DNA from 2 places in the Bacillus sp. SD127 genome. Region 1 is predicted to be linked to the other one. Evidence: a T-box and tRNA genes for the amino acid it is inferred to sense, from the RefSeq annotation. Region 1 holds a T-box; the other holds one or more tRNA genes.
What was found. A T-box is a leader RNA that pairs with one kind of tRNA and senses whether it is charged. The one in region 1 lies ahead of tyrS (tyrosine--tRNA ligase), so its partner is inferred to be a tRNA-Tyr.
Positions count from the first base shown of each region.

Region 1 (3,404 bases):
TGCTGACTGTATTTCCTGATAGATTTGGGGTGACAGGCACAAGGCTTTCCTTATTATTGTAAATGATCACAGCCGTTGCGCCGGCTGTCTCGGCATTCCTGGCTTTCTCATAAAATGTCAGGTCTCCTCTTGAAATCAAAGCGATTTTCCCCTTGGCGTCAGCGGAGAAATCATCAGGATATCCTAAACCGGCGTGATAAAGCGGAGCGTTGAGGCCCTTTTCTTCAGTTGGTGTAGAGCCGGATGCCGCCCGAATGAGGATCTCACGGCCTTCTGAGGATAGCGTTCCTTCAAGTCGGTCAGGAATGCCAAACGTTTGAACCTTCACATCCAGTTTTAATTTTTTCAAGGATGAAGCGATCCATAAGGCACTCTTTTTTTCGGCAGATGTCCCGGCTATTCTGGGGCCGATTGTTTCACTAAGCTGTGAAATGGTTGAGTATGCGCGCTTTGCTTTGAATGGGAGCTCGCGCTGGCTATCTGATATTTGAACAGCATGCGCAGCAGGGGTGACACTCTGTGCCGGCAAGAGAACCGTGCCGGCCGTTAAAACGGCCATCGTCATTACAGTCAAAAGCTTTTTCATAAATATGAACCTCCCCTAATGTTTGGATGGGGAATATTTCGGGATGCTAAAGGATTTTCCTGCAAATTGAAGCGCATTTTTGAAAAGACAGTTCTTTATACCTGAAAAAAACGCTTATGAAAGCCGATTTCATAAGCGTCAGGACATCAAATTATTGGAGTTTTAAAAACTTGCGTTTGCCGACCTGGATGATCATATTCTCCTCTATCTCTGCATCGGCGTTAATGTCTGTTATTTTCTCTCCGTTAATCCGGACACCGCCGTTTTGAATCATGCGGCGCGCCTCGCTTTTCGAAGAGAGAAGATCAAGAGTGACGAGCAGATCGGTCATCGCGATCGTTTTCTCACCTTTCCAGTTCACAGCCGGAATATCCTCAGGCAGGCTGTTTTCCTGAAAGACTGTTTTGAAAGATTGTTCGGCTGCTTCAGCGGCTTCTAATCCGTGGTACATTCGGACAATCGTTTTGGCTAAAAGCATTTTGGCATCCCTTGGGTGAACGGCGCCGGTTTCTAAGTCCTTCACGAGCCGTTTTTTCTCTTCAAGCTCCAAGTCCGTTGCCAAATGAATGTATTTTTTCATCAGGCTGTCGGGCAGTGACATTGTTTTCCCGTACATGTCGTTCGGATGTTCGTCAATGCCGATGTAGTTGTGTTTCGATTTCGACATTTTCTCAACACCGTCCAAGCCTTCCAAAAGCGGCATCAGGATGACGACTTGTTTTTCTTTGTTGTATCGTTCTTGAAAATGCCGCCCCATCAGCACATTGAAATGCTGGTCTGTTCCGCCTAATTCAATATCGCTTTCCAGAACGACGGAATCGTATCCCTGCATCAACGGGTAAAAGAATTCATGCAGGGAGATCGGCTTTTGCATGGCGATGCGTTCTTCAAAGTCATCGCGTTCCATCAGGCGGGCTACTGTTATTTTGCCTGCCAAGTCAATAACGTCCTCCAGATGCAATGTTTTCAGCCATTTCGAGTTGTAGTGCAGCTCGACTTTTTCTGGATCAAGCACTTTCCCGAATTGCTGGAAGTATGTTTTGGCGTTGTGCTTGACCTCTTCATCGGTCAGCTGTTTTCTGGCCGCGGACTTGCCTGTCGGATCACCGATTTTTCCTGTGAAATCGCCAATCAAGAGCTGCACAATGTGGCCGTTTTCTTGAAATTGGCGAAGCTTGTTTAAAACGACCGTATGTCCCAGATGAACATCCGGTGCAGAAGGATCTAATCCGAGTTTAATTTTTAGCGGTGTGCCTGCCGCAATCGATTTGACAAGCTTGGCCTTTAATTCCTCCGGCGGTATGACTTCTTGGGCGCCTGTCATATATAGATTAAGCTGTCTTTCGACTTCTTTTTGCTGTGCTGCTGTGAGCTGATCAAATGTTTTCATCGTTCTTCCTCCTTTTTTAGAAACACAAAAAGAGCCGCATCCCGATAAGGGACGTGGCTCAATGCACGCGGTACCACCCTGGTTGAAGACATTGTCTTCCGCTCATTCGAATAACGGTTTCCCGTCCTTTGCTACTAACGTTCACAAAGAAAGCTCGGGGAGGTAATTCGCTTTTGCCTGTGTGCCGGCTCGCACCTTCCGCCGGCTCTCTGAAACAGGGAGACAAACCGCTACTGGATTCCCGTCAAAGCTTATGATGTATGAAGATTGTCCGCTACTTTTCTAAGCAGTCCTGTCAGGGTTTTCTGCTCCTCTTTTGTCATGCCCGTAATCAATTGCGTTTCCCCTTTGTGAAACTCGGGGTAGAGGTTTTCGATCGCTTGTTTGCCAGATTCAGTGATTGTGACAAAAACCAGTCGCCGATCTCTGGGATCGATGCTTTTGGAGCAAAAGCCCTTTTTTTCGAGCGTTTTGATCACGTTGCTTGCTGTTGCTGTTGAAATGCCTGACAGCTCAGCGATTTTTCTCGTTTCGAGTTTGCCCCATACCCATAGATCGTAAAGAATGGAGAAAGCGGTCCAAGATAATTTGTAAGAAGAAAGAACCTCAGTCTCCATTTTGACACGGAGCCTTTGCGCAGACCGATACAGATTCGTCGCGATCGAAATGGCTTCCAGGTTGAGTGACTCAACGGGCATTTGTTTAAGCTTGCTTAGTGTGTCATGCTCTTCTTTGCGAAGCTGCTGCTGTTTATCTAAACGTTCCATTTGTCGCCGCCTTAAATTATCAGAATCATTAGCTATGAAATGAATTGTAGCAGAGACGATGGTGAACTTCAAGCCTATATTTTTCGGTTGCATAAAAAAAGCCAAAAGAACACCACAATAAAGAAAAACCCGCAGACGGGGGTGCAGTTGTGCAAAAATATGTTCAAGGCGTGTATAAACATGATCCGTTTCATCTGTTTTCGACAGAGCATGCAGTGACATTAAGCTTGATCGGCATGCTTGCCATTCTTTTGTTTTTGTTCCGCCGGCCACTCAGCCGGCCAGCATTCAGTACATTTCTGCGCTATTTGTTTGTGTTTCTTTTGCTTGCTTCACAAATTGGTTACCAAATATGGATGATCGCCGCGGGCAGGTGGTCGGTGCGGACTTCTCTGCCCCTTCAGCTGAGTGACTTGTCTGTGTATTTATCAGCTATTATGCTGGTGACAAAAAGCAGAAAGCTGTTTGTGTTTTTGTATTTTGTCGGCATCGGAAGCTCCCTTCAGGCGCTTCTGACCCCAGACCTTGGTATGTTCTCATTTCCGCATGTGCGGTATATTCTCTTTTTTATGTCGCACGGATCCGTGTTTCTGTCCTGTTTGCTTATGGCGGTGATTGGCACGTACAGACTCAGACAGCGCTCTTTATGGGTGACTGTATT
Region 1 covers NZ_CP191226.1:298,904-302,307, forward strand. The annotation lists gene ACQVGS_RS01595 (M28 family metallopeptidase) at 1-586, opposite strand, end outside; gene tyrS (tyrosine--tRNA ligase) at 738-1,976, opposite strand; T-box leader at 2,021-2,233, opposite strand; gene ACQVGS_RS01605 (MarR family transcriptional regulator) at 2,228-2,743, opposite strand; gene ACQVGS_RS01610 (YwaF family protein) at 2,893-3,404, shown strand, end outside.

Region 2 (3,404 bases), 490 kb from region 1:
ACCGCTCCGTCATGAAGCGGTGTATTCGGGATAAAAATATTGATCAAGAGCTCAGAGCTGACCTTTGCATTCAAAGGAATGCCCGTTTCAATATAATCCCCCATACCCGTATCCCGCTCAATGGTTAAAAGGGCGCCGATCCGGCGTTTCGCCATATAATTGATCGCTTTCGTTATAGCCTCAATTGTTTTCTGCTGCGCCTCCTCAACCGGCGTGCCGCTCCTCGAGAAGAAACGGCCCCGTCCAAGCTGTTCAAGCGCTCTTCTCAGCTCAGGCTGAAAGATAATAATAATTGCTAAAAATCCCCATGTTATCGCTTGGTCCATCAGCCACTGAAGCGTGCTGAGGCCCAAATATTGACTGGCCATACGGACAAGCACGATCACAACGATTCCTTTTAAGAGCTGAACCGCCTTCGTGCCGCGTATCACCATAATCAGTTTATATATCACATACCAAACAAGGAGAATATCAACGGCATTGCCGAGGTACTGCAAAAAAGGGATATCCTCAAAAGCCATTTCCTCGTCCTCCAAGAATTCAGTCATTTCGTATTTTGAAGTTTAATGTGTTACGCATATGTACTTTACATAGCGAGCCCATTATACCACATTTCGTTTTGGCAAGTGAAATATGCCAGCCGTTTGAGAACCTAAAAAAAGAGTAAAGCGCACAACACGCTTTACTCTTCTCCGTTCGGGTCTAATGCATTGAATACACTTTTCCCCGCAGACTTCATTTTATACCATGTCCAGTCGAATAATTGATTAATCTCCTCAATTTGACCGGTGACTTGTCCAGCAGAGGCCATATACTTTTCTCCGTTTACAACGGTTACATCCCCGTCTATTTTCCCTTTAATAATCAGCTTGCCGTTTTTGACGGTGACATCACCTTTGACCGTCTCACCTTCAGGCACGATCACAGTGTTGTTTTGCACGACCAGATTCGGCTGCTTCGACACGCTGAAGTTGTGGTCATTGTGCCAGCTGTTTAACAATCCTCCGCCCATCAAAATGATGAATACCGCAGCAGCCGCGATAACCGGATGGGATCTGAACCATCTTTTCACAGAAGCTCTTTTCTTCTCCTTAGGCAATTTTGCCATGACGTTAGCGGTAAAATCGGCGGGGGCTTCGACATGCGATGTGCTCCGGACGAGCGCAATGGATTTTTCCATCTCATAAAAATGCTTTCTGCATTCCTCGCATGCCTCCAGATGTTCTTTTAATACTTGTTCATCTTTCGGAAGGATATCTCCATCAAGATGCATATGCATAAGCTGCACAATTTGTTCAGGACAGCTCATTTCATCACCCCACTTAAAGATCCCTTAATTGTTTTCTAAGAGCCTCTCTGCCTCTGTGAATCCGCGTTTTTACAGTCCCCACAGGAATGTTCAGAATCTCGCCGATTTCAATTAATGAGAGTTCATCAATATACTTTAATACAATGACAGTTCTGTATTTGTCAGGAAGCTTTAATATTTTCTGCTGAATCGTGTGTGAAAGCTCCAGCGATACGACTGCATCTTCAGGCAAAACTCCATCTGCGGCGATTTGGGAATACATCGTCAAGCCTTCTGTACCCGCCACTTCTGCATCGAGGTAATAATCCGGCTTCTTTTTGCGAATGCGGTCAATGGTCAAGTTGGTCGCAATTCGATAAAGCCAAGTTGAAAATTTCCGGTTGATATCAAAACTGTCGATATTGACGTACGCTCTGATGAAAGCCTCTTGTGCGATATCTTCCGCCTCATGCACATTGCCAAGCATACGGTAGCAAAGCTGATAAATTTTATCCTTGTAAATATCTACGATGTCCGCAAATGCATTTTGATCGCCTTTTTTGACTTGCTTAATTCTCTTTTTAATCATCATTTCCATATTTATCTAACCTCTGCCTTCACCGGTCTGTATGTATACGAGCTTCGTTTCTAAAGGTTTCAATTTTTTTATAAAATAAGTTTAACAAATTTTTGGCAGGGTGTAGATGGCAATTTGTGAATAAACTACCTTAACATATTTTTAAAATTATTATACAGACTGAACAGTTAGAAGTTGGAATGATTTTTTCAAAAAGAAAAAAGACACCTTTGATCAAAAGGTGTCTGTGACTGGGCTAGCTGGATTCGAACCAACGCATGACGGAGTCAAAGTCCGTTGCCTTACCGCTTGGCTATAGCCCAATGATGGTGGAGGGGGGCAGATTCGAACTGCCGAACCCTGAGGGAGCGGATTTACAGTCCGCCGCGTTTAGCCACTTCGCTACCCCTCCATATTTTTAAGAAAAACAGTGCCGGCAAGAGGACTTGAACCCCCAACCTACTGATTACAAGTCAGTTGCTCTACCAATTGAGCTACACCGGCAAGATGGTGGAGGATGACGGGCTCGAACCGCCGACCCTCTGCTTGTAAGGCAGATGCTCTCCCAGCTGAGCTAATCCTCCAAATGGTGACCCGTACGGGATTCGAACCCGTGTTACCGCCGTGAAAGGGCGGTGTCTTAACCGCTTGACCAACGGGCCGTTTGTGTTCTCGTCGAGCTGACAAAAGTTATTATATACAGGTTCCCCCCCTTTTGTAAAGAGGAAATTTAAATTTTTTATTTTCAAACTTTTTAACCCCTTTTTTAACTGAAAAAGCCTCCTAACATTTATCATTTATTTTAAGATAGATATAGATCGAATTAAGAGAGGAGAAACCAATATGATACTAGTCAGCTCTTGCCTCGGCGGCATTGAATGCAGATACAACGGTTCGCATGCCGCATCAGAGAAAATCCGAAAACTGATTGAAGAAAAACAAGCAGTGATGGCTTGCCCTGAACTTCTCGGCGGCTTCTCCACTCCCCGAGAACCAGCAGAAATCATCGGAGGCACTGGTGAGGATGTTCTTAGTGGAGCCGCGAAAATCATAACGTCTTCAGGAGAAGATGTAACAGATTTATATATGAAGGGCGCGGCCCAAACATTGGCCTACGCAAAAGAAATCAACGCCTCTGCCGTCATATTGAAAGAAAACAGCCCATCATGCGGAAGCAATTTCATCTATAATGGCTCATTTTCAGGCAAAAAAATCGCTGGAAACGGAGTAACCGCCGCGCTATTAAAACAAGCGGGGTACCGTGTAATTTCTGAAAACCAGTTAGACGACATATTGTAAGGAGGCTCATCATGATGCAAGATATCTCTTTATCCTTCTATAAGCCTGAGCATTTGCCGGAGCTTTACGCATTTACTTTACACAATGATGACAAACGCTTTACCGCTCTCCCTAAAGAGGTGCTGACTCATGCTCTAAGCATACAGGAGCGCTATCCGGTTGTTATCTTAAAAGGTGATCTGCCAATAGGCTTTTTCATTCTACATACGTCAAAAGAAACCATTGCTCCCTATTCCAACA
Region 2 covers NZ_CP191226.1:4,071,116-4,074,519, forward strand. The annotation lists gene cdaA (diadenylate cyclase CdaA) at 1-521, opposite strand, end outside; gene rsiW (anti-sigma-W factor RsiW) at 683-1,309, opposite strand; gene sigW (RNA polymerase sigma factor SigW) at 1,323-1,886, opposite strand; tRNA gene ACQVGS_RS21045 (tRNA-Gln) at 2,117-2,188, opposite strand; tRNA gene ACQVGS_RS21050 (tRNA-Tyr) at 2,193-2,277, opposite strand; tRNA gene ACQVGS_RS21055 (tRNA-Thr) at 2,297-2,369, opposite strand; tRNA gene ACQVGS_RS21060 (tRNA-Val) at 2,374-2,449, opposite strand; tRNA gene ACQVGS_RS21065 (tRNA-Glu) at 2,453-2,527, opposite strand; gene ACQVGS_RS21070 (2-thiouracil desulfurase family protein) at 2,709-3,164, shown strand; gene ACQVGS_RS21075 (GNAT family N-acetyltransferase) at 3,176-3,404, shown strand, end outside.
Region 2: it has a tRNA-Tyr gene. The T-box ahead of tyrS (tyrosine--tRNA ligase) is inferred to sense a tRNA for this amino acid. The anticodon was not compared.